2 regions of the Pseudomonas sp. TMW22091 genome follow, and region 1 is predicted to be linked to the other one. Evidence: predicted binding sites of a transcription regulator. Region 1 holds the regulator's gene; the other holds the start of a gene.

What was found. The regulator sigma-54, encoded in region 1, starts transcription at its own class of promoters, with help from an activator protein. The targets are predictions, from matches to a motif close to ANTGGCATNNANNTTGCTNT.
Region 2: fliD (flagellar filament capping protein FliD) is a predicted target of sigma-54. The motif match lies at 5,181-5,200, and genes of this name have one in related genera.

What each region holds. Positions count from the first base shown of each region.
Region 1 covers NZ_SCFI01000011.1:105,762-121,769, reverse strand. Annotated here, with positions in the region: gene algW (Do family serine endopeptidase AlgW) at 1-601, shown strand, start outside; gene hisC (histidinol-phosphate transaminase) at 715-1,767, opposite strand; gene hisD (histidinol dehydrogenase) at 1,770-3,098, opposite strand; gene hisG (ATP phosphoribosyltransferase) at 3,259-3,894, opposite strand; gene murA (UDP-N-acetylglucosamine 1-carboxyvinyltransferase) at 4,078-5,343, opposite strand; gene EQV93_RS18715 (BolA family protein) at 5,375-5,614, opposite strand; gene EQV93_RS18710 (STAS domain-containing protein) at 5,729-6,034, opposite strand; gene EQV93_RS18705 (MlaC/ttg2D family ABC transporter substrate-binding protein) at 6,031-6,678, opposite strand; gene mlaD (outer membrane lipid asymmetry maintenance protein MlaD) at 6,690-7,157, opposite strand; gene mlaE (lipid asymmetry maintenance ABC transporter permease subunit MlaE) at 7,157-7,954, opposite strand; gene EQV93_RS18690 (ATP-binding cassette domain-containing protein) at 7,954-8,763, opposite strand; gene EQV93_RS18685 (KpsF/GutQ family sugar-phosphate isomerase) at 9,059-10,033, shown strand; gene EQV93_RS18680 (KdsC family phosphatase) at 10,033-10,557, shown strand; gene lptC (LPS export ABC transporter periplasmic protein LptC) at 10,566-11,138, shown strand; gene lptA (lipopolysaccharide transport periplasmic protein LptA) at 11,125-11,670, shown strand; gene lptB (LPS export ABC transporter ATP-binding protein) at 11,670-12,395, shown strand; gene EQV93_RS18660 (RNA polymerase factor sigma-54) at 12,634-14,127, shown strand; gene hpf (ribosome hibernation-promoting factor, HPF/YfiA family) at 14,204-14,518, shown strand; gene ptsN (PTS IIA-like nitrogen regulatory protein PtsN) at 14,531-14,995, shown strand; gene rapZ (RNase adapter RapZ) at 14,998-15,855, shown strand; gene EQV93_RS18640 (HPr family phosphocarrier protein) at 15,872-16,008, shown strand, end outside.
Region 2 covers NZ_SCFI01000010.1:144,819-160,826, forward strand. Annotated here, with positions in the region: gene EQV93_RS18065 (acyl-CoA dehydrogenase family protein) at 1-502, shown strand, start outside; gene EQV93_RS18070 (acyl-CoA dehydrogenase family protein) at 514-1,641, shown strand; gene EQV93_RS18075 (class I adenylate-forming enzyme family protein) at 1,679-3,367, shown strand; gene EQV93_RS18080 (DUF1329 domain-containing protein) at 3,454-4,836, shown strand; gene fliD (flagellar filament capping protein FliD) at 5,225-6,550, shown strand; gene fliS (flagellar export chaperone FliS) at 6,559-6,942, shown strand; gene EQV93_RS18095 (hypothetical protein) at 6,926-7,243, shown strand; gene EQV93_RS18100 (flagellar hook-length control protein FliK) at 7,247-8,326, shown strand; gene EQV93_RS18105 (flagellar basal body-associated FliL family protein) at 8,387-8,857, shown strand; gene EQV93_RS18110 (FliA/WhiG family RNA polymerase sigma factor) at 8,866-9,600, shown strand; gene motA (flagellar motor stator protein MotA) at 9,602-10,477, shown strand; gene EQV93_RS18120 (OmpA family protein) at 10,464-11,375, shown strand; gene EQV93_RS18125 (winged helix-turn-helix domain-containing protein) at 11,433-12,227, opposite strand; gene lafA (lateral flagellin LafA) at 12,379-13,254, opposite strand; gene EQV93_RS18135 (DegT/DnrJ/EryC1/StrS family aminotransferase) at 13,662-14,822, shown strand; gene EQV93_RS18140 (acyl carrier protein) at 14,819-15,040, shown strand; gene EQV93_RS18145 (ketoacyl-ACP synthase III) at 15,044-16,008, shown strand, end outside.

The DNA of each region.
Region 1 (16,008 bases):
CCCGTTCGGGGTCGGCCAGACCACTACCATGGGCATCATCAGTGCCACGGGCCGCAATCAGTTGGGCTTGAACAACTACGAAGATTTTATCCAGACCGACGCCGCCATTAACCCCGGTAACTCGGGCGGTGCGCTCGTGGATGCCAATGGCAATCTGACCGGGATCAACACGGCTATTTTCTCCAAGTCAGGGGGATCACAGGGCATTGGTTTTGCGATCCCGATCAACCTGGCCATGGAAGTGATGAAGGCCATCATTGAGCACGGCCAGGTGATTCGCGGATGGTTGGGGATTGAGGTGCAGCCGCTGACCGCGGATCTGGCCGAGTCATTTGGTTTGAGCGGTCGCCCGGGGATTGTAGTGGCGGGTATTTTCCGCGATGGCCCGGCGCAGAAAGCCGGACTGCAATTGGGTGATGTGATCTTGAGTATTGATGGCGCACCGGCAAGCGACGGACGTCGCTCAATGAATCAGGTCGCTCGTATCAAGCCGTCGGACAAAATCTCGATTCAGGTCATGCGCAATGGCAAGGAACTGAAGCTCACCGCTGAAGTGGGCTTGCGTCCGCCGCAAGAGCAGCCGCCGCAGAAAGAGGAATAAGCAGGCCTAACCCTCACCCCAGCCCTCTCCCAAAGGGAGAGGGAGCTTAATGGGTGAAGTTACGTAGATCTGCTTTTGGATTGAATCCCCTCTCCATCTGGGAGAGGGCGCGGTTACAGCGCTGACAACCCTTCAATCAACGCCGCATTCTGCTCCGGCGTCCCAATGCTGATACGCAAGAACTGTGCGATACGCAGTTGCTTGAAGTGACGCACGATCACCCCCTGCCCCCGCAACTTCGCAGCCAGCGCACCGGCATCATGCTCCGGGTGACGAGCAAAGATGAAGTTGGCCGCCGATGGCAGCACCTCAAACCCCAGCGCCTGCAACTGACCCACGACGTGCTCACGGCTATCCATCACCAGCTGGCAGGTGTGGTCAAAATACTCACGGTCAGCAAACGCTGCCGCTGCTCCGGCAATCGCGATGCGATCCAGAGGATAGGAGTTGAAGCTGTTCTTGATCCGCTCCAGCGCTTCAATCAGGTCTGGATGGCCCACAGCCAATCCAACTCGCAGACCGGCCAGAGAGCGCGACTTGGACAAGGTTTGCGTCACCAACAGGTTCGGATAGCGACCGACCAAGCTGATGGCCGTCTCACCCCCAAAGTCGATGTAGGCTTCGTCCACCACGACCACAGAATCCGGGTTGGCCAACAGAATCTGCTCAATGGCTTGCAGTGCCAACAAGCAACCCGTCGGCGCGTTGGGGTTCGGAAAAATAATCCCGCCATTGGCCTTGGCATAGTCCGCAGGCTGAATCTGGAACTGCTCATCCAGAGGCACCGCATCAAACTCAATGCCATACAAACCGCAGTAAACCGGATAGAAGCTGTAGCTGATGTCCGGAAACAACAGCGGCTTGTCGTGCTGGAACAAACCGTTAAACACATGGGCCAGCACTTCGTCAGACCCATTCCCCAGAAATACCTGATCGGTCTGTACGCCGTAATACTCAGCCACAGCCTGCTTGAGCAGGTCACTGTTGGGATCCGGATATAAACGCAGGTCGTCGTTAATCTCGGCCTGCATCGCTGCCAGCGCTTTAGGCGAAGGCCCGTAAGGGTTTTCGTTAGTGTTGAGTTTGACCAGTTTGGTCAACTTCGGTTGTTCACCCGGCACATAAGGCACCAGTTCTTTAACGAACGGACTCCAGAATTTGCTCATGCTTATTGCCCCTGCTCGGTGTCAGCGATGATTCGGTATTCAGCGCTGCGAGCGTGCCCGGTCAGCGATTCGCCACGCGCCAGAATTGAGGCGGTTTTACCTAACTCCGATGCGCCTTGCTCGGAGCAGAAGATGATCGAGGAGCGTTTCTGGAAGTCGTACACGCCCAGCGGCGAGGAGAAACGCGCGGTGCCGGAAGTCGGCAGCACGTGGTTAGGCCCGGCGCAATAATCACCCAGAGCTTCAGAGGTGTGACGGCCCATGAAGATGGCACCCGCATGACGGATTTGCGGCAACCAGGCTTGAGGGTCAGCCACTGAGAGCTCCAGGTGCTCCGGAGCAATGCGGTTGGACACGTCAATCGCCTGCTGCATGTCCTTGACCAGAATCAAGGCGCCACGGCCTTTGATCGAAGTTTCGATTATCTCGGCACGTTCCATGGTCGGCAGCAGCTTGGCAATACTGGCTGCGACTTTGTCGAGGAACTCTGCATCCGGGCTGACCAAAATAGCTTGCGCATCTTCGTCATGCTCAGCTTGGGAGAACAGGTCCATGGCGATCCAGTCCGGATCAGTCTGACCATCACACACCACCAGAATCTCCGATGGCCCGGCGATCATGTCGATGCCCACTTGACCGAACACGTGACGCTTGGCCGTGGCCACATAGATATTGCCGGGGCCTACCACTTTGTCGACTTTGGGTACGCTTTCGGTGCCGTACGCCAGCGCAGCAACCGCTTGAGCACCACCGATGGTGAACACCCGATCAACGCCGGCGATGCAGGCCGCCGCCAATACCAGTTCGTTGATTTCACCGCGCGGGGTCGGAACAACCATGACCACTTCAGTCACGCCGGCCACTTTGGCCGGGATTGCATTCATCAATACCGACGACGGGTATGAAGCTTTACCACCCGGCACGTACAGGCCTGCACGATCCAGCGGCGTAACTTTCTGGCCCAGCACCGTGCCATCGGCTTCGGTGTAGCTCCAGGAATCCTGCTTCTGTTTTTCGTGGTAGCTGCGCACGCGTTGAGCGGCTTTTTCCAGTGCCTCACGCTGAGGCACGGTGATGCGGGTCAAGGCCAATTCCAGACGCTCGCGCGGCAGAATCAAGTCGGCCATTGAATTCACGGTCAACCCGTCAAAGCGCTGAGTAAATTCAACCAGCGCCGCGTCTCCGCGTTCGCGCACCGCTTTGATAATGTCGAGTACGCGCTGATTGACCGAGTCGTCTGACACACTTTCCCAGCTCAGCAGATGATCCAGATGCTGCGCGAAATCCGGGTCAGCAGCGTTGAGTCGGCGAATTGCAGTGGGAGCGGTCATAGCGAGGGCCTCGGTAATGGGCGTTAGCTTGGAATGGTTTTTTGCAAGGATCAGGCACGGCAAGACTACCAAGCCATCCGCGTGGGTACCTGAAATTTCTGGCTATTACGCGGATGGATGGGCGCGACATCAGGGATTAGACCCAGGTCGCGCAGGTGAGTCAGCCGCGGTGTCGCGACTCCACTGCTTTGCGCAGGGTGTCGATCAGGGCTTGAATTCGGGCGTGCTGCATTTTCATCGAGGCCTTGTTAACCACCAGACGGGAGCTGATGGCGGCAATGAATTCCTGAGGTTCCAAGCCATTGGCACGCAAGGTGTTACCGGTATCGACCACGTCGATGATTTTGTCGGCCAGGCCAATCAATGGCGCCAGCTCCATCGAGCCATACAGCTTGATGATGTCGACCTGACGGCCTTGTTCGGCATAGTAGCGCTTGGCAACGTTGACGAACTTGGTGGCAATGCGCAGGCGGCCTTTAGGTTCAGGCACACCGATGGCTCCAGCGGTCATCAGCTTGCACTGGGCAATCTGGAGGTCGAGTGGCTCGTAAAGACCCTGGCCACCGTATTCCATCAGCACGTCTTTACCGGCAACACCGAGGTCGGCGGCACCATGTTCAACGTAAGTCGGCACATCGGTCGCACGTACAATCAGCAGGCGGACGTCTGGCTGTGAGGTCGGGATGATCAGCTTGCGGCTTTTGTCCGGATTCTCGGTCGGCACAATGCCTGCTTCAGCCAGAAGCGGCAGGGTGTCGTCAAGGATACGGCCCTTGGACAGTGCAATGGTCAACATGGGAAACGTAAGTCCTTATCAGGGTACTTTTGCCCGTACGCAATCGGCGCCGGACAAGCATCGAGCCTGATAATCAGGCTCGACTTGAACGATTCAAGGCCAGGTAAGATAACGCGTGAACGCCGTTACGTCACCTGACAGCTGGACACGATCCATGTGCCCATGAGGCCAAACGCCAACAAACTAGCCCGGAACGCGGCGAATTTTGGCACCCAGCATTTGCAGTTTTTCTTCGATGCACTCGTAACCACGGTCGATGTGGTAGATGCGGTCGATCAGGGTGTCACCTTCAGCAACCAGTGCCGAAATCACCAGGCTTGCGGAAGCACGCAGATCCGTAGCCATCACTGGCGCGCCTTTTAGCGTTTCAGTGCCGGTTACGATGGCGGTGTTGCCTTCGACCTGAATTTTGGCGCCCATGCGGTGAAGTTCATACACGTGCATGAAACGGTTTTCAAAGATGGTCTCGATCACTGCACCCGTGCCTTCGGCAATGGCGTTGAGCGAGATGAACTGCGCCTGCATGTCGGTCGGGAATGCAGGGTACGGAGCTGTACGCACATTCACCGCTTTAGGGCGTTTGCCGTGCATGTTCAGTTCGATCCAGTCTTCACCGGTGGTCACTTCAGCGCCGGCTTCCTTGAGCTTTTCAAGCACGGCTTCAAGGATGGTCGGATCGGTGTCCTTGACCTTGACGCGGCCACCGGTCACGGCAGCAGCAACCAGATAAGTACCCGTTTCGATACGGTCTGGCATCACGCGATAAGTGGCAGGGTGCAGCTCTTTGACGCCATCAATGATGATGGTGTCAGTGCCAGCACCGCTTACCTTGGCGCCCATGGCGTTCAGGAAGTTGGCCAGGTCAACGACTTCAGGCTCGCGAGCAGAGTTCTGCAATACACTGCGGCCATTGGCCAGTGCTGCGGCCATCATGATGTTTTCAGTACCGGTCACACTCACGGTATCGAAGAAGAAGTTAGCACCCTTCAAGCCACCTTCAGGTGCCTTGGCTTTGATGTAACCGCCTTCAACATCAATCACCGCGCCCATGGCTTCAAGGCCACGGATGTGCAGGTCGACCGGACGCGAACCAATGGCGCAACCGCCCGGCAATGCAACTTCAGCGTAACCGAAGCGAGCCACCATCGGCCCCAGAACCAGAATCGACGCACGCATGGTTTTAACCAGTTCGTACGGCGCCACCAGGGTTTTGATGGTATTCGGGTTGATTTCTACGCTGAGCTTTTCATCAATCACCGGCTCAATGCCCATGCGACCGAACAGCTCGATCATGGTGGTGATGTCATGCAAATGTGGCAGGTTGGCAACCGTTACCGGGCCATTGCACAGCAAGGTCGCTGCCAGAATCGGCAGAGCAGAGTTCTTCGCACCGGAAATACGGATTTCGCCATCAAGACGGGCACCGCCGGTAATAATCAATTTATCCATAACAATCTCGACGCCAATGGGCTCAGGGGGCTCAGGTGCGCTCGGCCCAGGCCGCGCTGCTGAAGAATTTCATAGTGACCGCATGGATGCTGCCATCAGCAATCCACGGGTTCAAATGGGCATAGATGCTTTGTTGACGTTTAACCGGGCTCAAGGCCGCCAGTTCGTCACTAATCACGTTCAGCTGAAAGTTGCAGCCTTCGCCCTCAACTTCTACCTGGATTCCAGGCAGCTTTCCCTCAAGAAAGCTCTTCACTTCTACGGCCTGCATGCTCAACCTCAATCGGCGCCTAACGCGCGCGGGTCGGCCATCATACAAAAAAGCCCCGCGCCTGCGAACCCCACTTAACAGGACTCTGACGGGGGGCTTTGCTGTATGTGGCGATTAATGGTGTGCCAACAACTCGGTCAAACCCGACACTTGGGCGATTTCGCGCATGTCTTCGGGTAATCCACGAATGCTTAATGACTTGTTCTGGGCGTCTGCGTCCCGGATAAAGCACAACAGCAGCGACAAACCCACGCTGCTGGATTTAATGACCGCAGAGCAATCCACCACCAGGGCTTTGGCCAAGGCTTTTTTGATCAGCGCCTGACCTTCCTTGCGTAAACGAGGACCGGTCTGATAATCGAGTACGCCACTGAGGCGCAATTCGCTTTCGCCGGCCAGGGTGATGGCGGCTTCACTCATTGGCTCAGCTTCTCATCGGTTTTTTCCTTGGCTTTGGCGACTTCGCCAGCCCAGTTATCGATGGTCTTGTCCAGATTGTTGCCGTTACGGCTCATGGCATCAGCGAACTGATCGCGGAACAACTTGCCGATGTTGATGCCATTGATGATGACGTTACGCACCTTCCACTCGCCATTCACCTTATTAAGGGTATAGGACAACGGATAGATAGCGCCCTTCTCACCCTTCACGGTCATATCAACGCTGGTGCGATCGCCGCTTTCATCCTTGGCAGGAGAAACAGTGATGCCTTCGTTCTTGAATTCAAGCAAGGCGTTGCCATAGAACTGCATCAGGCTGCGCTTGAAGTTTTCTTGAAAGCGCTGCATTTGCGCAGGGGTGGCGTTACGCGAATATTTCACGGTCATGATGCTTCGCGAAATACCATCAACATCCACAACAGGGCCAACGATGTTGTTCAGAGCATCGTAAAACTTGGCTGGATTTTGCTTGTACTGCTCTTTATTAGCAGCCAGATCGGCCAGCAGCCGTGTGGTCGTATCAGAAACGATGTCATGGGCAGACTGGCCCGGTGCGGCGTTAGCCATCATCGGCAGTGCGGCTGCCAGAATAACCAGCAGGCCACGGCGCAAGAGAGAAATCATCTAAAAGCTCCTTATTTGGCTTCTTTGCTAACGGTATTCATCAGAAATTTTCCGATCAGATCTTCAAGCACCAGGGACGACTGGGTGTCGTGAATGGTGCCGCCATCTTTCAGCAGGGTGTCATCGCCACCGACGCTGATACCGATGTATTTCTCGCCCAGCAGACCCGCCGTGAGAATAGACGCTGTCGAGTCGGTCGGCAGGTTATCGACGCTCTTGTCGACTTGTAAGGTGACGCGGGCCGTGAAGTTGTCACGGTCCAGGTCGATCGCCGTGACCTTGCCGATAGTCACGCCCGCCATAGTGACCTTGGCGCGCACGGTCAGACCGGCGATGTTGTCAAAGTAAGCGTAGAGCTTATAAGTGTCGGTGCTGGCCGTCGGAGACAGTCCACTGACTCGCAGGGCAAGCAACAATAAAGCCAGGATGCCAGCCAGCAAAAACAGGCCGACACCGATTTCCATGGTGCGGTTTTGCATCAGAAATCTCCAAACATCAAGGCAGTCAAAATAAAGTCCAGCCCGAGGACTGCCAGCGAGGCATACACCACGGTCTTGGTAGTGGCACGGCTGATCCCCTCTGAAGTGGGCTCACAGTCATAACCTTGAAACACAGCAATCCAGGTCACCACAAAGGCAAACACGATGCTTTTGATGATCCCGTTGAGCACATCACCACTGAAGGTCACGCTGTTTTGCATGTTTGCCCAGTACGAGCCGTCATAAACGCCCAACCAGTCGACCGCCACCCACGAACCGCCCCAGATCCCGACCACGCTGAAAATCATCGCCAGCAGCGGCAGGGAAATAAAACCGGCCCACAAGCGAGGCGCAATGATGTACTTGAGCGGGTCCACACCGATCATTTCAAGGCTGGACAATTGCTCGCTGGATTTCATGTTGCCGATTTCGGCGGTCAGGGCTGAGCCCGCCCGCCCGGCAAACAACAGCGCAGTCACCACGGGTCCCAGTTCACGTAACAGGGTCAGAGCAACCATCTGCCCGACAGCCTGCTCGGAACCATAACTGGACAAAATGCTGAAACCTTGCAAGGCCAGCACCATGCCGATAAACACCCCGGACACGACGATGATGACCAGCGACATGACGCCAACAGAGTGCAATTGCTTGAGCAATAGCCCAAACATGCCGCCGATGCCACCACGCCCCAGCAAAGCGTGAAACAGGAAGATCACCGAGCGCCCCAAGACCGAAACCATGTCGATCCCGGCCCGGCCAAATAACGCGATGCGGTCCATTATTGAATGCTTGCGCATCAGCGCTTCCCCAGTAAATCGGTTCGGTAGTCCGACGCCGGAAAGTGAAACGGAACAGGACCGTCCGGGTCGCCGTTCATAAATTGACGAATACGCGGGTTATCGGCATTCATCAGTTCTTCTGGCGTACCCTGCCCCAGCACCTGACCATCACCCACCACGTAGAGATAGTCAGCAATACTCGCGGTTTCAGCCAGATCGTGCGAAACAACAATACTGGTGATACCCAGCGCATCATTGAGCAAGCGTATCAGACGCACCAGAACACCCATTGCGATAGGGTCTTGCCCGACAAACGGCTCGTCATACATCAGGATTTGCGGGTCAAGGGCAATGGCCCGTGCCAGGGCAACTCGACGTTTCATGCCGCCGGACAGCTCATCCGGCATCAGATTGATGGCTCCGCGCAGTCCCACTGCCTGCAACTTGAGCAGCACGATGTCGCGAATCATTTCTTCAGGCAAATGGGTATGAACACGTAGCGGAAAGGCTACGTTTTCAAATACGTCCAGATCGGTGAACAACGCACCGCTCTGAAACAAAACGCCCATGTGCTTGCGCGCATCAAACAGGTCACTGCGCGACAGCGTCGGCAGGTTCTGACCGTTGACCCACACTTCACCGCTGCTGGGACGCAGTTGCATCCCCATCAAACGCAAAAGGGTAGTCTTGCCACAGCCCGAAGGGCCCATGATCCCAGTGACTTTGCCACGCGGGATCAAAATATCGACATTATTGAAGATGCTGCGCGTGCCGCGCTTGAAGGACACTCCCTTCAGCTCGACCGCGTAGGCGTTATCAGCGCTCATCTAAACTCCTTGCGATGCAGCCTCTGCCTCTCACTCGGACACCCGGCTCCTTCAGTAAAAAGAAGCATGCTCCCTGAGCGGGCCGAACTGGCGGCGAACTATACCACTGCTCTTACTGACCGCCCAAGGCCGAAGGAGTGCCCTGTAAGCATCCAGACAGCGAAATTAATCCCATTGAGCACCAAGGCCGTGACCTCTTTACAGGTGCAGACCACAAACTACGACGATCGCGCGTGAGTGATCAGCACATAACCGCTATAATCTTTGCCTTTTCTCAGGCTACCCGACTTCAAACATGAGCCAATCCAGCGACCTGATTCAATCTGCCCAACGCACCATCCGCCTCGAGCTGGAAGCTGTAGAAGGCTTGCTGACCCATATCGACGCTGATTTCGTGAGCGCTTGCGAGATGATTCTTGCAAGTAAAGGCCGTGTAGTTGTGGTCGGCATGGGCAAGTCCGGGCACATCGGCAATAAAATCGCCGCGACCCTGGCCAGCACCGGCACCACTGCTTTCTTCGTCCATCCGGCTGAAGCCAGTCATGGCGACATGGGCATGATTACCCGCGACGACATTATCCTCGCGCTGTCCAATTCCGGATCGACCGCTGAAATCGTGACCCTGCTGCCCCTGATCAAGCGCCTGGGCATCAAATTGATCAGCATGACCGGCAATCCCGAATCACCATTGGCCAAAGCCGCCGATGTCAGCCTGGATGCTCGTGTGGCACAAGAGGCTTGCCCACTCAATCTGGCGCCCACCTCATCGACCACTGCGGCATTGGTACTGGGCGACGCGCTGGCCATAGCTTTGCTTGAAGCGCGCGGCTTCACCGCCGAAGACTTTGCTTTTTCCCATCCAGGTGGCGCTCTGGGTCGACGCTTGCTGTTGAAAGTCGAAAACGTCATGCACTCGGGTGATGAATTGCCGCACGTGGTTCGCGGCACCTTGCTCAAAGATGCGTTGATGGAAATGACCCATAAAGGCCTCGGCATGACCGTGGTTATAGAAGAAGATGGCCGTCTGGCCGGGATCTTCACCGACGGCGACTTGCGTCGCACGCTGGATCGCGAGATCGATATTCGCAATGCCATCATCGACACGGTCATGACCCCACATGGCAAAACGGCACGAGCCGACATGCTCGCAGCCGAAGCCCTGAAGATCATGGAAGACCATAAAATCAGCGCACTGGTGGTTGTCGACAAGGAAGACCGCCCGGTAGGCGCCTTGAACATGCACGACTTGCTGCGCGCAGGAGTGATGTAATGACTCAAGAACTGCTTAAACGCGGTAAAGGTATTAAGCTGGCCGTCTTCGACGTCGATGGCGTGCTGACAGATGGGCGGCTGTACTTCCTTGAAGACGGCAGCGAATTCAAGTCGTTCAGTACACTCGATGGTCAGGGCATTAAAATGCTGATGGCTGCGGGCGTTCAAACAGCCATTATCAGCGGTCGCAAGACGCCTGCGGTTGAGCGTCGCGCGCAAAATCTGGGCATCCCACATCTGTATCAGGGCCGCGAAGACAAATTAGTGGTTTTGGACGAGCTTCTCGGCCAACTCAACCTAAGCTATGAGCAGGTTGCTTATTTGGGCGACGACTTACCCGACTTGCCGGTTATACGCCGCGTAGGCTTGGGCATGGCGGTTGCCAATGCGGCAAGTTTTGTTCGCCAGCACGCCCATGGGGTTACCCAGGCGCGAGGCGGCGAAGGTGCAGCACGCGAATTTTGCGAGCTGATTCTGCGAGCCCAAGGCCGCCTTGATGCTGCCCTCGCCGCCTACCTATAGAGCTTTATATGCTGAGCAAAAAGATTCGCAACATCCTGCTATTCACAGTCATTGCCGCGTTGTTCGCGGCTGTTGGCTACTGGAATATCAGCCCGGAACGCTTTCTCGACCGCCCTCCCGTGGCTGTTGATGAAGGCGCCATTGACTACTACGCCCTGAAAACGCGCAGCCTTCAATATTTACCGGACGGCAAGTTGCAGTACGAAATGACCGCCGACAAGGTTGAACACTTGAAGGCATCCGAAGTCACCTTGCTGACCACTCCCGACCTGCAAATGTATCGCGGCACAGCCTATCCGTGGCACGTACAAAGCGAGCACGGTGAAGTGAACCCGGACGGTACTGAAGTTGAGCTGATCGACTCGGTGCGCGTAGCCCGTACCGACGAAAAAGATCGCACCACCATTATTACCAGCACCCGCATGACTGTTTTCCCTCAGAAGCAATATGCGCAGACCGACCGAGACGTTAGAATCGACGGCGCTGGCGGTGTAACGACTGGCAAGGGAATGAAAGCATATTTGAAAGACGGCAGGATGGACCTGCTGTCCAACGTAAGAGGACAGTATGAGTCTCGTTAAAACCCTCCCATTATTGCTCAGCCTGAGCGCAGCACTGGGAAGCGCGAGCGCCTGGGCTCTGCCGAACGACAATGAACAGCCTATTCACATCCAGGCTGATGATGCGCAGCTGGATGACAAAAACGGGGTCGCTACCTACAAGGGCGACGTCATCATCACCCAAGGCTCGATGAAGATTACCGGCAACAAGGTAACCATCACCCGTAACGCTGCGGGCGAAATTGACGTTGTGACGTCGGTGGGCAATCTGGCTTACTTCGAGCAATTGCAAAAAGCCACTGATCCAAAGCCCGTGCAGGCCTATGCTGTAACGATCCAATACCATGCGCCTCAAAATCGCATCGTACTGATCGACAAGGCCAAGGTTATCAATGACGGCAACACCACCGAAGGCGAGAAAATCGTCTACGACACCGTCAAGCAAGTGGCTAACGCTGGCCGTGCCAATGGCTCTAATGTCACCGCACCGCGACCACGCATCGATATGGTCATCCAGCCGAAGAAGAAAACTGACCAGCAGAAGGCCCGTTAATGGCTACTCTGAAAGCCCAGCATTTGGCTAAAAGCTACAAGAGTCGCCAAGTGGTACGCGATGTCAGCTTGTCAATCGACAGCGGGCAAATCGTAGGCTTGCTTGGCCCTAACGGCGCAGGCAAGACCACGTGCTTTTATATGATTGTCGGCCTGGTTCAGGCCGATCAGGGTCGCGTGCTGATCGATGATCTGGATGTCAGCCACCAACCCATGCACGGCCGCGCACGTGCCGGTATCGGGTACTTGCCACAGGAAGCGTCAATCTTCCGCAAGCTGTCGGTTGCCGACAACATCATGGCGATTCTCGAAACGCGCAAGGAGCTCGACAAGGCCGGTCGCCGTAAAGAGCTGGAAAGCCTGCTGCAGGAATTCCATATCAATCATATCCGCGACAGCCTGGGCATGAGCTTGTCCGGTGGTGAGCGACGTCGGGTAGAAATTGCCCGCGCTCTGGCTACCGCTCCGAAGTTCATCCTGCTCGACGAACCTTTTGCCGGCGTTGACCCCATTTCCGTGGGTGATATTAAACAGATCATTCACCACCTCAAAGCCAAAGGCATTGGCGTGCTGATCACAGACCACAACGTGCGTGAAACCCTCGATATCTGTGAAACTGCCTACATCGTCAACGACGGTCAACTGATCGCAGAAGGCGATGCTGAAACCATTTTGGCCAACAAGTTGGTTCGCGAAGTGTATCTGGGGCATGAGTTCCGCTTGTAAACCCCATCGTGAGTGGCCCCTTGTAGCGATAAACCTTGAACATCATTATGACGGTCAAGGTTTTTTCGCATTTGGGGCCCGCTTGCACGCCGCTTCTGAAAACATCTCAAACTAATTGGAAACGCCCCTAGTCAAACGTACTGGGTTCAGGCATATAATTTGCTTATGTTTGGCGCTCACGCGCCTTGGTAGTGGATGGCGCCATGCGCGCCGGCGAATAAGGTCTTAAGCCCCAGCCATGAAACCATCGCTAGTCCTGAGAATGGGCCAACAGCTGACGATGACACCGCAGCTGCAACAGGCCATCCGTCTGCTCCAATTGTCCACCCTGGATCTGCAACAGGAAATCCAGGAGGCTCTGGAATCAAATCCAATGCTCGAGCGCCAGGAAGAAGGCGACGACTTCGACAATTCAGACCCTCTGGCCGACAACATCGAGCAAAAACCCAATAACGATATTCAGGAGCCGTCGTATCAGGAGTCCACACCCACCGTGGACAACCTGGAAGAAGGTGAATGGAACGAACGCATTCCCAATGAGCTGCCTGTCGACACGGCTTGGGAAGACGTCTACCAAACCAGCGCCAGCAGCCTGCCAAGCAACGATGATGACGAGTGGGACTTCACCACCCGCACCTCGGCCGGCGAAAGCCTGCAAAGCCACCTGCTGTGGCAACTGAATCTGGCACCCATGTCAGACACTGACCGGCTGATTGGCGTAACGCTCATCGACTGCATCAACAACCAAGGGTATCTCGACGAGTCACTAGACGAAATCCTTGAGGCATTCGACCCAGAACTCGACATCGAACTCGATGAGATCGAAGCCGTTCTGCACCGCATTCAGCAATTCGAACCAGCTGGGATTGGCGCCCGCAACCTCAGTGAGTGTCTGCTTCTTCAATTGCGCCAGCTGCCGTCCAAAACGCTATGGCTCAATGAAGCCAAGCGCCTGGTAACGGACTACATCGACCTCTTGGGCGCCCGCGATTACAGTCAGCTCATGCGCCGCATGAAGCTCAAGGAAGATGAGCTGCGTCAGGTCATTGAACTGATACAAAGCCTCAACCCGCGCCCCGGCTCGCAAATCGAGTCCAGCGAAGCCGAATACGTGGTACCGGACGTGATTGTGCGCAAGGACAATGATCGCTGGCTGGTTGAGCTTAATCAGGAGTCCATGCCACGTTTGCGGGTAAACCCTCAATACGCTGGTTTTGTGCGCCGCGCTGATACCAGCGCCGACAACACCTTCATGCGCAATCAGTTGCAAGAAGCTCGCTGGTTTATCAAAAGCCTGCAAAGCCGCAATGAAACGCTGATGAAAGTGGCGACGCAAATCGTCGAGCACCAGCGCGGCTTTCTGGAATATGGTGATGAAGCCATGAAGCCTTTGGTGCTGCATGACATTGCCGAAGCAGTAGGCATGCACGAGTCGACCATTTCCCGGGTGACCACGCAAAAGTTCATGCATACGCCCCGCGGCATTTATGAGTTGAAGTACTTTTTCTCCAGCCACGTCAGCACTTCTGAAGGGGGCGAATGCTCGTCCACAGCGATCCGCGCCATCATTAAAAAACTGGTGGCGGCTGAAAATCAGAAAAAGCCGTTGAGTGACAGCAAGATCGCTGGTTTACTGGAGGCACAAGGTATTCAAGTGGCCCGTCGCACCGTCGCGAAGTACCGCGAATCCCTCGGGATAGCGCCTTCCAGCGAACGCAAGAGGTTGATGTAAGCCACGGGCCACCGCGTTTCAGTGGCAGGCTGTTCGGCCTGCCACTTTATGCAATGGCAACCGAAGGAGAAACTGCATGCAAATCAACATCAGTGGACAGCATCTGGAAGTCACCGACGCGTTACGCGCTTACATAGGCGAAAAATTCAAACGCCTGGAGAACCATTTCGACAAGATCACCAATGCACAGGTCATCATGAAAGTCGAAAAACTTCAGCAGAAGATTGAAGCCACCCTGCATATCCCCAAGGGTCCGAAGGAAGTCGTTGCGAACGCAGAGCATACCGATATGTATGCTGCAATCGACCTGCTCGCTGACAAGCTCGATCGCCAACTGAAAAAACATAAGGAAAAGTCCCAAAGCCTGCTTCAAGGCGCAACGGGGCGTTAATACTCCATACCCATGATTCGACTTGAAAATATCCTGACCCCTGGCCGTTCCCTTGTGAACGTGCCGGGCGGCAGTAAAAAGCGCGTACTCGAACACACTGCCAAGCTGATTCACGATCAGGTGCCTGATCTGGCCATGCAGGACGTTTACGAGAGTTTGCTTGCCCGTGAAAAACTGGGTTCCACCGGTTTTGGTAACGGCATTGCCATACCTCATTGCCGCCTCAAGGGTTGCGAGGCGCCTGTCAGCGCCTTGTTGCACCTCGATGCGCCCATAGATTTCGACGCCATTGATGGCGCGCCAGTCGACCTGCTATTCGTTTTGCTCGTGCCTGAAGCGGCCACCGATGCTCATCTGGAACTGCTCAGGCAGATCGCCAGCATGCTCGACCGCAAAGACGTGCGCGACCAACTGCGCGCAGCCAGCAGCAACGAAGAGCTGTATAAGGTTGTTCTGGACGTACAGAGCGATCATTAATCATGCGCTTAGTCATCGTTAGCGGACGCTCAGGCTCCGGAAAAAGCACTGCACTGGCTGTCCTCGAAGACAACGGTTTCTATTGCATCGACAATCTGCCCGCCGGGCTGCTGCCAGAGCTGGCAGAGCGTGCGCTGATTCATACCGAATTGGCACAGCCGCTGGTTGCCGTGTCCATTGACGCACGTAACTTGCCCAGCCATTTGTCGCGTTTTCCGCAACTGCTTGAAGAGGTGCGCAACCGGCACATACAGTGCGATGTGCTGTTTCTGGATGCCGACGAAGAAACCTTGCTTAAACGCTTCTCTGAAACACGCCGGCGTCACCCACTGAGCAGCGCCAGTCGCTCTCTGGCCGAAGCCATACGTGACGAGAACCTCTTGCTCGGGCCCATTGCCGACCTGGCTGACCTGACGATCAATACCACCAACCTCAACCTCTATCAGCTGCGCGATACCATCAAGCTGCGTTTGCTGAACAAACCCGAGGCCGGGACCGCATTTTTGGTTGAGTCGTTTGGTTTCAAGCGTGGCATGCCGGTCGATGCCGACTTGGTGTTCGATGTGCGCTGCTTGCCTAACCCGTACTGGAAGCCAGAGCTACGCGAGCAATCGGGGCTGGACAAGCCGGTCGCAGACTACCTGTCAGCACAGCCGGATGTCGAAGAGATGTTTCAGGATATCTCCAGCTACCTGCTTAAATGGCTGCCCCGCTTCGCAGCCAGCAACCGGGCGTATGTCACCATTGGCATTGGCTGCACAGGCGGGCATCATCGCTCGGTCTACCTGACTGAACGCCTCGGTAAATGCCTGCAAGAAACCCTGAAGAACGTCCAGGTTCGCCACCGCGACCTTACCTGAAAGGATCACTACCGCGATGCCTGCACTGGAAATTGAAATCATCAACAAGCTGGGCTTGCACGCCCGGGCATCGGCCAAGTTCGTAGGTATCGCAGGACAGTTTCCATGTCTGGTCAGAGCAGGACGTACCGCTGACTCGATGGTGGATGGCAA
Region 2 (16,008 bases), on a different contig from region 1:
GATTGGCCCCTTGCACGGCGGCTGGAACCTGGCCAAGCGCCTGTTGCAGCACGAGCGTAAAGCCATGTCCAAGTTCGGCGAGTTCAGCTTGCCGACGCATTTTCACCTGCTGCCGCTGGTGCAGGAATACCTGCCCGAACCCACCGGGTTAAGCGAGTCGGCATTGGCAGCGCGGGCGGTGGCCTGCGCGATGAACGAGCACAGCTACAACCTGACAGTGCAGCGCATGGGCGAAGAAGCCCGCGCCGGGCAAGACGTCAGTGGGCTGATGTCGATCATGAAGCTGGTGCACACCGAACAGGAACGCGACAAGTTTGAGGTGCTGCTGGATGTCATGGGGGTGAATGCGCTGGGCTGGGACAAGGCGGCGTTTACTCCACAAGAACAGGCGATTACCCGTGGTTGGTTAAACAGTTTCGCCCTGACGATTTCTGGCGGCGCGTCGGAAATTCAGCTCAATGTGATCGCCAAGCGGGTCTTGGGCCTGCCTGAAGTCAAGTAAGGATCCAGACCATGAACCTGCTTTATAGCGAAGATCATCGGCTGTTGGCCGACAGCGCCCGCGAGTTTCTGGCGGCGCGCAGTCCCGTATCCCGCCAGCGTGCCTTGCGTGACGAGGGCAGTGAACTCGGCTTCGACAGCCAGCTGTGGCAAGAGGCGGTAGCACTGGGCTGGAGTGCGATTCCATTCCCCGAAAACCTCGGCGGACTGGATTTCGGCTGTATGGGCCTGGGCCCGATTTTTGAATCCATCGGCAGCAACCTCAGTGCTTCACCGTTGCTTTCAAGCGTGGTGCTGTGCGGTTCGCTGTTGCACTTGCAAGGCAATGCGCAACAGCAAGATCGCTGGCTGTCGGCCACCATCAGCGGCGAGCAACGCCTGGCCCTGGCACTGGACGAGCGCCCACGGCACAGCCCCGCGCAGTTGGCGGTGCAGGTTGTAGCCAATGCGCAGGGGTTCTGTCTGAACGGGCAAAAAACGTTCGTCATAGACGGGGTAGGGGCTGATGGCTATCTCGTTGTTGCGGGCAATGCGCAGCAGGGTGTCAGCCTGTTTCTGGTGCCAGCCGATGCGCCGGGTTTAAGTGTCGAACCCTTGTCGCTGATTGACTCGCGTAACCACGCGCACTTGCAACTGGATCAGGTGCAGGTCGGGCCGGATGCCCTGTTGGGCGATCCTGGCTCAGCCAGTGCAGCATTGACCATCGCACTGGATCGCGGCCGTGTGTGTCTGGCTGCCGAGATGCTGGGCATGGCTGAAAAGCTGTTCGCCTTGACCCTCGACTACCTGAAAACCCGTGTGCAATTTGACGTCGCCATTGGTTCTTTTCAGTCCCTGCAACATCGTTCGGCCCAGCTCTATGTGGAGCTGGCGCTGGCCCGTAGCGCAGTGATGGCCGGCTTGGCAGCGCTGGATGATGCCGACTTGAGCGAGGTAGAGCGTCAGCGGCTGGTCAGCTTGGCCAAGTGGAAGTCCGGGCTGATGGCCGTGAAAGTAGCCAATGAGGCCGTACAAATGCACGGCGGTATTGGCGTCACCGACGAGCTGGATGTCGGTTTGTTTCTCAAGCGCATCCGTGTCGCACAAGCGTGCCTGGGGGATGCCGAATATCACTGCGAGCGCTATGGCGCACTCGCTTAAACCTGTGGGCATTGGTTCGAGTCAGGAGAATAACAAGATGAAACTTGAACAATGGCAGAGCGCCTGGGATCAACTGATTGGTCCCGGCTCGCCCTATGAAGTACTGACACCTGTGGCCGGCGGCCCCAAGCACTTTCGCCACAGCGCTCCAAACCTCTGGGCTGCAATGGATGCTGGCCGGGCCCACGCGGATCGCGAATTTCTGGTGTGGGAGCAACAACGCCTGACCTTCCGACAGTTTTTTGATCAGGTCGATCGTCTGGCGGGCCAATTGGTGCACCGCTTTGGCCTGCGCAAGGGCGACCGTGTGGCAATCGCCATGCGTAACCAACCGGCCTGGCTGGTGGCGTTTGCTGCGATCCAGCGCTGCGCCGGTGTGTGCGTGCCCTTGAACAGCTGGGGCCTGCGCGACGAGTTGTTCCATGGGTTGCAGGACAGCGGGACGCAACTTTTACTGTGCGACGAGCCGCGTCTGCAACTGCTCAAAGATGACCTGCGCGAACAAGGTTTGGCGACGGTTGTGGTGGGCATGGATGCCAACCAGCCCCGTGACGAGCACTGCCAGCGTCTGGAAGACCTGCTGGCCGAGCCGCTGCAGGATGCGCCGGTGCCGACCATCAGTGCCGATGACCCGGCGATGATCCTCTACACCTCGGGTACCACCAGCCTGGCCAAAGGCGTGCTGTCGACCCATGGCGCAGTGTGTCAGGCCTTGGTGGCGCTGGAATTTCAGGGCGTTTTTTGCGCGGTCAGCTCGCCTGAGCGCATCAGCGTCGTGATCAACAGCGGTTATGCCCCGACCACGTTGATGGCGGTGCCGCTGTTTCATGTCAGTGGTCTGCACGCCCAGTTTTTGCTGGCCTTGCGCGGTGGTCGTCGACTGGTGCTGATGTACAAGTGGGACGTGGAAAAAGCCTTCGACCTGATCCGCGACGAACACTGCACCCAGTTCAACGGTGCGCCGGTCATGATGCAGCAACTGCTGACCTCGCCACGCTTCGGCAGTGCCGATACCCAAAGCCTGTTCGGCCTGGGTCTGGGTGGGGCTGCCCCCTCGGCCAGCCTGTTGGCGCACTTGACCCAACGCAAACCCGAAGCCGTCGGTGGCAGTGGTTACGGCCTGACCGAAAGCAACGGCATTTGCGCAGCCATTGGTGGAGATCAGTTTGTCTATAAACCGGCGTCGGCGGGCTGGCCGTTGCCGATTGTCGATGTGCGCATTGGTGAAAGCCCGCAGCGTGCACTGCCTGCAGGCGTCAGCGGGCTGATTTGGGTGCGCTCACCGACCCTGATGAACGCCTACTGGAACTTGCCTGAAGCCAGTGCCCAGACACTCAATGACGGTTGGCTCGACACCGGCGATATCGGTCATCTTGACGAGGAAGGCTTTCTTTACATCACTGACCGCGCCAAGGATTTGATCAACCGTGGCGGCGAGAAAATCTCCGCAGCCGAGATTGAGTCCTGCGCGTGTGAAATGCCCGGCGTGATTGAAGCGGCAGCCTTTGCCGTACCGGACGATGTACTGGGCGAAGTGGTGTTTGTGGTGGTGCGCGGCAACCCTGACGACTGCCCTGACCGCGAGGCCGTGCGTGGTTATTTTGCCCAGCGTCTGGCGAGCTACAAGGTGCCAGCACAGATTCATGTGCAACACACCCCGTTCGCCCGTAATGCGTCGGGCAAGATGCTCAAAGGTTTGCTCAAAGAAGTGCTGGTAACGGCCTGATTAGTCTTTGTGGACGATGTGCTCGCCGGTGGATGGCGAAGAATGAACCCATACCCAGCAAGCCTTATTCGCGTAGGAGGCAATACATGAAAATAACAAGAACAGGCGTAGTGCTCGCAGCCACCCTGGCCGTCAATGGACTGGTCATGGGGTCGGCATTCGCTCAGGTATCGCCCGCTGAAGCGGCCAAACTGGGTAAAGAGCTGACCTGTGTGGGGGCTGAACAGGCCGGTAACGCGGCGGGCACCATCCCGCCTTACACCGGTAAATACCTGGGCGAAGTGCCGGGTTGGAACCACGTCAAATTCTCCGGTGACCAGCCGGTTGATCCCTATGCCGCTGAAAAGCCCATTTTGGTGATCACCGCGCAGAACATGGACCAATACGCCGACAAGCTGACAGAAGGCCAGAAAGCTCTGTTCAAGCGTTATCCGGCCACCTACAAGATGAATATCTACCCCGGCCACCGTGATTTCCGCTACCCGGATTATGTGTGCAAACGGGCGATGAGCAACGCCTTGAATGCCAAGCTGGTGAACGATGGCATGGGTTTCGAAGGGTTGGGCCAAGTGCCGTTCCCGATTCCGAAAAACGGCATGGAATTGCTGTGGAACCACCAATTGCCTGCGCGTGCCTGGACCGAAGAAAAAACCAGCGATCTGGCCTCTGTCTTGCCTAACGGCAGCATTGGCTGGGGCCGTGCATACGCCCGTAACTTGTCCCAGGCCAACTCGCCAGAAGTTGAGCCCGTGACCTCGGGCAAGATTCAGGCAATGAGTAACAACATGACCCTCAAGCCTGCGCGTGACAACGGCACGCTGAACATCGCCCACGAACCCTACAACTTTTCCACGGACCCGCGTCAGGCCTGGACCTACAGCCCTTCAACCCGGCGCGTGCGCCAATTGCCGGGCTACGGGTATGACCAGCCGATGATCGGCACCAACGGCACCATGACCGTCGACGAAGACCGTTTGTACAACGGCTCGCCGGAGCGCTTTAACTGGAAATTGGTGGGCAAGCGCGAAATCTACATTCCGGCCAATGCCTATAAGCCGAACGCAGGTACGGTCAAATATGCCGACATGCTCACGCCTAACCACCCCAATCCGGATTTGATGCGTTATGAACTGCGTCGTGTCTGGGTGCTTGAAGCGGATCTGAAAGAAGGCTACCGCCATGTGTATGGCAAGCGTGTGCTGTTTCTCGACGAAGACACGTGGAACTCGGTACTGGCTGACAACTACGACGCCCGCGGCCAGTTGTGGAAGCACGCGATGATCAACTATTACTACCACCCGGACATGAGTGCCTGGCAGGCCGGCTCGCAGTTCTTTATCGATTTGAACTCGGGTCAATACACCGGCTACGGCATGACCAACGAAGCGAAGAAGGGCCCGATTCTCAATGAGGGTAAATTCACTGCCGATCAGTACACCGCCGACGCTGCACGGGCGATGGGGCGCTAAGGCAAGACCACGCTGCAAACGGTAAGCTGCAAGCAAGATCAAAAGCCCTGTCGGTTAGACGGGGCTTTTGCGTTTTCAGGGGTGAACCGCAACCCCTGAAAAGTCTGCGCTCTACGCCCGAGCTCGCCTGGGCCCACTCTGCCTCCTCTGGGGGCCCTCAATTTCCCCTCTTCAAACTTCTGCCCTTAATCAATCCCCGCTTTATGTCGCCTTTGAATCCTACTGAACTTTTGAGCTGAATAATCCGGAAACAACCTTTCCGGCCCACTCAAGCCCTCTGCGTGAAAACGGAAATCCTGCTTCACAAGAACAAAAAATACTTCATATAAAACAACACGTTATCTATTGGCACCGGTTTTGCTAATTAGCAATTAAGGAGAGCACGTACATGGCTATCGATACCGACTACATCCAGGCTCAGGCAAAACTTCTCGCTGAATATGAAGTTCAGCGCGAATTAGCGCAGGCCCAGCGTAACGAGACCAAATACAAGGCCCAGCTGGAAGCAGTCACCGCCCTGGATGCAGCGCTCAAAGCCTTGGGCAATGCGATCAAAAGTTTCAAGGGCACCGACAAAAGCATGCTGATCAATGCGGCGACCTTCAGCGCTGAAGGCATCGCCAGTGCCACCGTTGGTGCCAGCGCCAAAGAAGGCAGCTATCAGTTTTTTGTTGAACAACTGGCGAGTCGGCATCAGGTCGCCGTCAGTGGTCTGGGTAATGATGCTGCCGACTCGGGCAACTTGTATATCAAGCAGGATGGCGTCGAGTTTGCCGTCGATCTCGCCGCTGCGGACAGTAACGGCGATGGCGCACTGTCCCAGGAGGAGCTGGCTTCGGCGATTAACAATCACCCGGATAACGAGGGGGTCAAAGCCACGCTGGTTCGCAGCGGCGGTGAGGTGACCATGGTTCTGAGCGCCGAAGAAACAGGCGAGCAGTACGCCATTGAAATGCGCACAGATGCCGCAGGCAGCCCGCTGGAAACCAGCCTGGGAAACACCAAGGAATTGTCCAAAGCCCAGGACGCCATTGTCTATCTGGGCGCAGACGCCAGCGGCATGAAGCTGCAGCAAAGTTCCAACACCTTCAAGGACATGATCGAAGGCGTCAGCCTGACGTTCAGCAAAGTGCATGAGGCGGGGGACGAGCCGCTGACCGTCAATATCAGCCGTGACCAAACAGCGACCAATGACAAGCTCAATGAGTTTGTCACTGCGATCAACACGATGTTGAGCACCTTCGATGATTTGACCGGTTCGGGAGGTGAGAACGGCGAACGCGGTGCGCTGGCGGGTGACTCCAGCATCCGTGCCATTGAGGCCATGCTCAACTCGGTACTGCGCACGCCGTTTGGCGGCGTCACGTTGATGGAGTTTGGTGTGGTGGCAGGGGCGGACGGCAAGCTCAAGGTGGATACCAAAGCCTTCGAGAAAATGCTGGATGCAAACCCGGACGGTTTCGAAAAACTCTTTTCAGGCGCGGGAAATCTGCTGGAAAGCCTCGATAAAAGGCTCGGCACTTATACCAGCGGCAGCACCGGGGCCATGAAGGCGCGCAAGGATAATCTCAATAACCTGCTGCAACGGGTCGACGAGAAATACGAGGATCTGGAGATCAAATACCAGAATCACTATCAGCGCTATCTCAAACAGTACACCCAGTTGGCGCAGGTTATGGCGGCGATGGAACAAACCTTCAGCATGTTCGGATGATCTGAAAAATGAATGACGGCTATGACAGCTACCGCGCAATCGACCTCGACACTCAAGTGTCTTGCGCTTCGCCTTATCAATTGGTGCTGGTGCTGTTCGATGGGCTGCTGGATGAGTTGTCTCGCGCCCGTGGACACATTGAAACCCGGCATTACGATCTCAAAGGCCAGTCGCTGGAGAAGTGCATGAACATCATCAACGCGCTCAATAGCACGCTCGATCATGAGCAGGGCGGGGAGCTGGTGATCAGTCTGTCGCGTCTTTACGACTATTGCCTGCATCGGCTGGTGGAGGTCAGCGCCTCGTTGTCCATCTCCGGGATCGATGAAGTGATGCACCTTCTGGAGCAGATTCGCGAAGGCTGGGAGGGTGTCAATGTCGCTCGAAGCTGAATTCAATCGTCTGGCCCATCTGCAAAAGCTCCTCGCCGAAAGCCTGGCCAAGGAAGACTGGGTGCGCATCGGGGAGGTCGACGGGTTGATCAGGCAATGCCTTGAGCGCTTGCAAAACGCCCAGCCCTTCAACGATGAAACTCGACGCAAACTGGCTCCGCTCAAGGCGTTGCACGGTCATGCCTTGCAGGCTTGCGCGCGCGAATGTGCGCGCTTGAGCCAGATGTTGGCAAACCACACCGAATATGCAGAAGGGCGTCACGCCTATTCATTGGCAGACAGCCTGCAAGGAGTGAACTAGGCCATGTCCGCATCGCTTTCTTTGCTCGGTGGTTTCAGCCCGCTGGCGGCGCAACTCGGGCCTGACGCTGGGGTGGAAGGTGCTAGTGAGGCGCTGGCGCAGTGGGTCGATGTCATACAAGCGCCCGCGCTTGAGCTGCCATTACCCTTGATTGAAATGCCAGCCGGGCAAGCGCAGGCACCCGATCAAGCGGAGCAAGCGCCCGCTGTCGAGCTGCTGGCGGATCCTCAGCAATGGCTGCTTATGATGCTCAATCAGCAAGCGGTCAACGTGCAGGCCCGCGACTCAAACGCAACGGCTGCACCGCCGCTGTCTTCTGCGCGTGTGTTGACGCGACTGGTAGCAGGTGCCGGTGTGATGCAGGGGTTAAACGAACCGTTGCCACTGCCTGATGCGCCCTTGATGCCGGGTCGTGCAAAACAGGCTGAGGGTGAACGTATGGCGTTATCGCTTGATAGCCACGTTTTGACAGCAGGACGAGGGGGCGCGCCAGCGCCCGTCATGACCGCTGCAACCGCCGTAATCAACGCACTCGCAGAGGGGCAGGGGGCAGGCTTGTCGTATGCAGGGGCCGTGAGTGCCGAGCAGGTTGATGCGACGGTGACACAACCCGTCCTGACAGGCTCGACCGCCACAACGGAGCCTGTTCTTGAGCGTGGGCTCAAGTTGGTCGCCCCTCAAGCACGCTGGGGTGAACAGATGCTCAATGCCTTGCGTGAAACCGTTGAAATCCAGGTTCAGCAGCGCTTTCAGCAGGCCACTATTCGTCTGGATCCGCCAGAGCTGGGCAGCCTTGAAATTTTTATCAGTCATGAGTCAGGTCGCTTGAGTGTCCATATTTCGGCCGCCCAGACCGATGTTGCCCGCTTGCTCGCGCATTCCAGTGAGCGCATGCGTCAAGAATTGGTGCAGCAGAATTTGCTTCACGTTGACGTGCAGGTTTCGAGCGACTCTCGAGGGCAGTCGTCCCGAGAGCAGGCGCGCCAGCAGCATGAACCCGCCATTGCTCAGGCGATAGAAGACGCACAGATGCCTGACAGTGTGCCCAAAGGATATGGCAGTGACGTGCTTGTCACGGTTTAGCCGAAGAAGTGGCGTTTGCACCCCGCCCAAATTGAACTTCATGTGGAGTGAGAGACTGCTATGTGGATGCCGCGTGTCATTTTATTAATCGTGGGGCTGAACACGGTCATCACTCTTGGGAGTGTGGTGTTTGGCTATCTGTACTTGCGCCCTGACAAGTCTGCGGGTGTTGAGCATGAGCAACAGGCGGGTGAGGCTCCGCTTGTTCAAGATCCGGAGAACTACGTGTTTTATCCGGTAGAAAAAATTGTCGTGAATCTGCGAGGTGAGGACCGTGAGCACTACTTTGTGCTCGACCTTGCATTGCAAGGGGATGCCAAACAGTCAGTGAGCGCTTTTAAGCAGGCCGACCTGCTGGTACGCAACGCAGTGGTCGGCTCATTGTCGACGCTGCCGTTCATTCAGTTGCGGGCTTTGTCACTCATCGATTTGCAGTCACGTCTTGAGGCAGATCTGCGCAAGAGTTTCAGTGCCAAAGGGCTGGACATACCGTTCACGTCGGTGTTGGTCAGCAAGATGCTGGTGCAGTAATTGCCCTCATGAATAGCGAACGTCTGGCTGATTACGGCCCCGATGCGGGCGACTCTTGCTCGGTGGTGATGGCGCCTGAAGCAGAACAGCAGTGGCTGGTGAATTACCTTCCGCTGGTCAAGCGGATCGTCAATCAATTGTCTCTGCAAACCAGTCAGGTACTGGATCGAGAAGACATGGAGCAGATTGGCCTCATGGGCTTGCTTGAGGGGCTGCGCCGTTATGGCGTGCCCGATGAGCACTTTGCACGTTTTGCGGCGATGCGAATTCGTGGCGCCATTCTTGATGAGTTGCGCAGGCTCGATTGGCGCCCGCGGCAAGTGCGCCAGCAAGCCCACAAAACCCGGGATATTTTGCGCAACCTGACGCGTCAACTGGGTCGTCAGCTGCGCGATGAGGAAGCCTTGCAAGCCACCGGGCTTAGCCCTTCGCAGTTTCAGGCTTACTTGCAAGCTGAAGCCGGAGAGGCGCTGGAGAGCCTTGATGCTTTGTTGCAGGACACCAGCAGGGACTTTCATAACGGCGCTGCCAGTGTCGAGGCGACTGTGTGCAGCCAACGCATGTTGACTCAGGCGCTGGAGCAACTGAATGAACGTGAGCGACTGGTATTGACGCTCTACTACTTGCACGAACTGAACCTGAAGGAAATCGGCCTGGTGCTCGAAATCAGTGACGCACGCGTGTGCCAACTGAGCAAGCAGGCCATCGATAAAGCTCGAGCCTTTTTAACCAAGAGTAAATAACGTGCAGAAACTGTTAGGTGCATTAATCATTATCGGCTGCGTGCTGGGCGGTTTTGTGATTGCCGGCGGGAGCATGTCCGTGTTGTGGCAGCCCTCGGAGATGCTGATTGTGGTGGGTGCTGCTCTGGGTAGCATGATTATTGGGAACCCCAAGGAAGTGCTGCTCGAAATGTGGGTGCAGGTCAAGGGGGTGTTCTCCTTTCGCCGCCGCGGCGAGGCGTTTCAGCGCGAGTTGCTGATGCTGCTGTATGAGCTGCTCGAAACCGTCGACATGGGTGGTCTCAAAGCACTCGATGCACACATTGAAGAGCCGGACCAGAGTGATCTGTTCACAAAATACCCGCTGATTTTGCAAGAGAAAAACCTGATGGCTTTTATTGCCGATAATTTCAGGTTGATGGCCATGGGCAAAATCAGCGCCCATGAACTTGAAGGTTTTCTCGAGCAGGAACTGGACGCCATGCACGAGGCTTTGCTATTGCCTTCGCGCTCGTTGCACAAAGTGGGCGAAGCCATGCCCGGGTTCGGCATTTTGGCGGCGATCATGGGCATTATCATCACCATGGACAGTATTGGTGGGTCGGTGGCTGAGATTGGAGCCCACGTGGCTGCAGCCCTGGTGGGTACATTCCTCGGGATTTTCTTCTGTTATTGCATGATGGAGCCGCTGAGCAATGCAATGGCCCAGCGCATCAGGACCGAGTTATCGGCTCTGGAGTGTGTGCGCACGACCCTTGTCGCCCATGTGGCCGGCAAGCCAACCTTGTTGGCGGTCGATGCGGGTCGCAAGTTGATTGAACAGGACGTCAAACCGGCCTTCCAGTTGCTCGAAAGATGGGTGACCAGTTTTGAGGACGGACGCAATGAGGACGCGTGAAGACAAACATGACCCCATTATTGTCAAGCGTCGCAGCAAGCGGGGGCATAACGAAGACCACAGTGGCGCCTGGAAAGTAGCCTTTGCCGACTTTGCTCTGGCGATGATGGCGCTGTTTATGGTGCTGTGGGTTATTCAGCCGCAAGCCGACGCTGAACGCATTGCAAAGGTTGTGCTGGCTTCGACGGTCATAGAAGGAGGGGCAGGGGTTTTTGAGGAGGTCAGTCGAGTTCCCGTGGCATTCGACAGTGCCCCGGAGTTTGATGCGGTGCCCCGGCCCCAGGAAGTTCGCTTCAATGCCCCCCGCTCAGGGGATGTGCAACGTTATGACAGCGAGCCAGAACTGCAGGCGTTGGCCAAGCTGATGGCCTTGTTGGCTGAGCGCACGGATGCGATGGCCAATCTCGAAGTGCATGTCGTGCCCCAGGGCTTGAGAATTCTGATCAAGGATGATGACAAGCGTTTTATGTTCGAGCGTGGCAGTGCGACGCTTGATCCACACTTTCGTACCTTGCTGACGGCTCTGGCGCAAGAGCTGGCCAAGGTACAAAACAAGTTGATTGTCAGTGGGCATACCGATGCCGCCCCGTACCGTGACTCACGGGGTTATGACAATTGGAATCTCTCAGGTGAAAGGGCCTTGCAGGCTCGAAGTGTACTGGTGAACGCAGGGTTGCCGGCTCACGGTATTTTGCAGGTTTCGGCGCAGGCCGATGTGATGCCTTTGCGACCTGAGGAGCCTTTGAGCGGGGCTAACCGGCGGATTGAGCTGCTGGTACTGACCGAACAGGCTGAAACCCTGTACAGGCAGTTGTTCAGCGAAAACTTCGCGCGCTATTCTCCCGGGGCGGTTGACTATGTGCAACCCGTTACTGAGCCCGCGGACAAACCTCGCTAACCTTCCCCAAGACACTGCGCAGCCGTTTGGCCGCGCAGTATCGCTAGGCCCTCACCCTCAATGGATGGGCTGAGTGACCCCTTCTATGCATTCACGCAGCTGTGTGTCGCTGACGGTGTGAAGCTCATTGTCGTTCAAACTTATATAGTTCGCGCCGGCTTGGCCTGAGCAATAAATATGATAGGTCTGATCATCGATTGTCACGATTGACAGTTCCATCGGATTTTTGCTCAAGCTTACGAGCCGTGTACTGAGCCCGTGCGTCAGGTTGATAAGTTGCTTGAGTTGATCTTTCTTTGTTTCGACAAAGGTCACCGTGTGGCCGCCCATGATGTGCAGGCTGGCAAACAACTGACTGGGATGTGAGGTCAGGATGTAGCCCACAAAACCCGCTGCCGCCATGGCCCTGAGTGTCCATTTACGCTGGATTTCAGCGCGCGAAATCGCTAGCAATGAAGATGCGTGATCTGTGCCAGCTTGAGGTTCAGTGTTTGATCCATTGTTCTGGTCCACAACGAAGGCAGGATTGAATCGATATCCGCGCCGTGTGACGGTCTGAATGATCTTTCGATCTTTTTCATCGCCCAAAATCTTGCGCAAGGTATAAATCTGCTGATTCAGGCTCCCCTGGCCGACGACCCGGTTGGGCCAGGCGTAGGCGGTCAAGGTATCGCGATCAATCATTTCTCCCGGCTCTTGCATCAGGCGGGCAAGCAGCCGCCCACCCGAAAACCCTAAATCTATGATTTGTCGATTAGCGTTTTTGTACAGTGTCAATGTACAAAGCGCAGAGCAGAAAAATGCCAGGCAATCGCCGTGTCCGGTCTTTAAGTTCGCGGAGAGTGTGTTCATCAGGGGTAAGCTTCTCTACGATTAAGTCAGAGAATTTTCCCGAGCTGGATGTAAGAATGATGCAGGACGTTTCTTCTTTTGATGTAAACCATGAGCTATTTACCAAAAAAAACGCCCTTGATTGCAAGGGCGTTTTCTTTTTGCGGGCGGCTTAGCCCAGCAAGGACATTACCAGGCCAGGCATCTGACCGGTTTGCTTGAGCATGGAGATACCCGACTGCATCAACATCGAGTTTTTGCTCATCATGGCACTTTCACTGGCGAAGTCTGCATCCATGATGCGACCCCGGGCCATCTCGGTGTTGTCTTTCATGTTGGCCAGGTTGTTGGCGGTATGGGCCAGACGGTTGATGTTGGCGCCGAACTGGCCACGTAGCTCACCGACGTCTTTCAACGCTGCGGACAGTACGTCGATCTGAGCATTGGCAGCGCCACTGGTGCTGATTTCAGTACCTGGTGTGCCGGAAGTGGTGTAGTTCGAGGACAGGCCGTCCAGGGTGGTGCCCAGGGCGGACGATTGTGCTGTGACGTCCAGGGTCAGTGTTTCAGCAGCGGTCGCACCGATTTGGAAGCTGACAGCGGTACCGAATTTGCCAGTGGTGCCGTCCTTGCCGAACAGCTCCTCGCCTGCGTAGGAGGTGTTGTCCATGATGTTGCCGAGTTCTTTACCCAGTTCATCGTACTCAGCCTGCATGGCTCTACGATCGTCGTCGCTGTTGGTTCCGTTGGCAGACTGTGTGGCCAGGTCTTTCATGCGTTGCAGGATGTCGGTCATCTCACCGAAGGCGCCATCGGCGGTTTGCAGCAGCGATGAAGCGTCGTTCACGTTACGCCCGGCTACTGCCATGCCTTTGGTTTGAGCGTTAAGGCGGGTGGCAATTTGCAGGCCTGCAGCATCGTCAGAAGCGGAGTTGATTCGCAGGCCCGTACCCAGGCGTTGCTGGTTAACAGCCAATGCATTGTTGGTTTTGTTCAGGTTGGTCTGAGTGAGCAACGATGAGTAGTTGGTATGAATGGTAAGAGCCATGGGTCGGTATCCTTGATTGCACTAAAGTGAATGCAGGCGCTGAGTGCCCGCTCCCCCTAACAAGGCGACGCACTATTTATGAGCCTTAAGTTTTATTTGTACATTTTTATAATCCAGGCCTTCACCCTCGTAGTGAGAGGAAGTGTGATTTCCCCATGCCCGGCAAGCGGGCGGTTAAAAGAGGAAGGCATCAGCACTTTGTTAGGATGGCGAAGTTATTAAATTGCTTTTAAATCATGTGCTTATACCTAGTTATTGAAGTTGGCATGACGTCTGCATTTCCACGTATATACCCGTTATGACTGTTCACGTGAGTGCCCGTTATTGGCGAGCAGGCAGGCACACGTCGGAGGCGTTTAACAGTTGACGGTATATCCGATTTGCACGCTCATTCGAAGTCAGCGCTCATGAATAAAGACCTGTATGTCAGCAGCCCACTCTTGCCTGAACTGGATGATTTTATTCCTTATTTACGCACTATCTGGCAGAGCAAACGCTTGACCAATGCAGGGCCTTTTCATCAGGCCTTTGAGCAAGCGCTTGCGGATTACCTGGGCGTTGAGCATCTATCGTTATTCAACAATGGCACCACCGCGTTAATGGCCTCGCTGCAAGCCTTGGCCATTGATGGAGAAGTCATTACTACCCCTTACACCTTCGCGGCCACGGCCCATGCGCTGGTGTGGAATCGGTTAACGCCGGTGTTTGTCGATATCGACTCGCAGACCTTCAACCTTGATCCAGCCGCTATTGAAGCAGCGATCACCCCGCGTACCCGCGCGATCTTGCCCGTGCACTGCTATGGCGTGCCGTGTGATGTCGATGCCATAGGGGAAATAGCCCGGCGTTATGGTTTGCGGGTGATCTATGACGCGGCCCATGCCTTTGCAGTTCGGGACGGGCAGGGCAGCGTGTTGCGTCATGGCGACATGAGTATTTTGAGCCTGCATGCGACAAAGGTGTTCAACACCTTTGAAGGTGGCGCGATCATCAGTCCGACGCTGGAGACCAAACGCTTGGTGGATCAACTGCGTAATTTTGGTTTTGTCGATGAAACCACGGTGGTCACCTGCGGCATCAACGGAAAGATGAACGAAATCAGCGCCGCCTTGGGTCTGTTGCAACTTACCCAGATTGATGCAGCACTGCACAAGCGCGCCACGCTTGATGCGTTGTACCGCAAGCGTCTGGCCTGTGTGCCCGGCATTACGCTGTGCCGTGAAGCCGCCAACCACGGCTACTTCCCTATTTTGATTGAAGATGCCTATCCACTGAGTCGTGACCAGCTTTACGACGCCTTCAGGCAACAGCAGATTTTTACCCGCCGTTATTTCTACCCGCTGGTCACCGACATGGCTGCTTATCGCCAGCATCAGCAGGCCGGTGTCGCTGCCTTGCCTGTGGCCAATCACGTTGCCCAGCGAGTGATTTGCCTGCCCCTGCATCCCGATTTAAGCCTGAACGATGTTGAACGTGTGCTGGCCGTGATCTGTACGGCTTCATCTGCCGCCCTGCGTTCTCGCGCTACGCCTTTTTCTGTGTCTGATTTGAAGAGACTGCAACCATGAGCACTGAAGCCTTTATCGCCAACTTTATTGATGCCACCGATTTTCAGGTGCCTGTCGACATTACGCTGGACACCCCACTGTCTGCTCTGCCCGAGTGGGACTCCCTCGCTGCGTTGGGGGTCATTGTGATGTTTGACATGATCTATAACAAAAGCCTCACCGGCGAAGACCTGTATGCCGCCACCACGGTGGGTGATTTGTACCGCAGGGTGGGTTGAGCCATGCCTCAGTGCACCCTGCAACACGTCCGCTTTAGCGGCATGGCCACGTGTGTGCCCAAAACCCGCGTCTCCAACCTGGTGGATTGCAAGCCGCAACTGCGCGCTGAGCGTGAGCGACTGGTGCGTAACATCGGTATCGAGTTTCGCCGCGTGGCTCCCAGCTGGCAGTGCTTCTCGGATTTGGCCTTTGACGCCGCTCAGACACTGCTCGACGCCTTGAATTGGCAGCACAGTGAAATTGATGCGTTGATTGTGGTCACTCAGTCTCCGGACTATCGGGCGCCTGCCACCGCGATCATTTTGCAAGATCGCTTGGGTTTGCCCCATTCAACGTTGGCCTTTGACGTCAACCTTGGCTGCTCTGCGTATCCCTATGCGTTGCACCTGCTGGGCTCGATGATTGCCAGTGGCAGTGTCAAAAAAGGCCTTGTGTTGGTCGGTGACTGCACCTCCACGCCTAACGATCCATTGTTCTCTGATGCGGGCACTGCGACAGCGATGGAGTTCGACGCCCATGCGGCGCCCATGTACTTCGACCTGAACAGTGATGGCAGTGGTTACCAGGCCATCATTCTGCCAGTGGGAGGCCACCGTGAGCCGACCGCCATCGAGCACCTACTGCCGCACCGTCAGGACCCGCAAGCGCTTTGGCGCCGGCCTTTAGACCTGATACTTGATGGCCCGGCAGTGCTGACCTTCTCGACGCAGCGCATCCCGCCTGCGGTCGAAAAATTGCTGGAGTACGCACAGGTGAGCAAGGAGCAAGTGGACTACTTCATCTTCCACCAGGCTAACCGGATGATTAACGACACATTGCGCAAAAAACTTGAATTGCCCGTCGAAAAGGTGCCCAGCAGCCTGCGCGACTTTGGTAACACCAGCGGCGCGTCTGTGCCGTTGACCATGACCGCACGCCTCCATGAACAGCTTGAAAGTGGGCCTCACCGCTTGCTCATGAGCGGTTT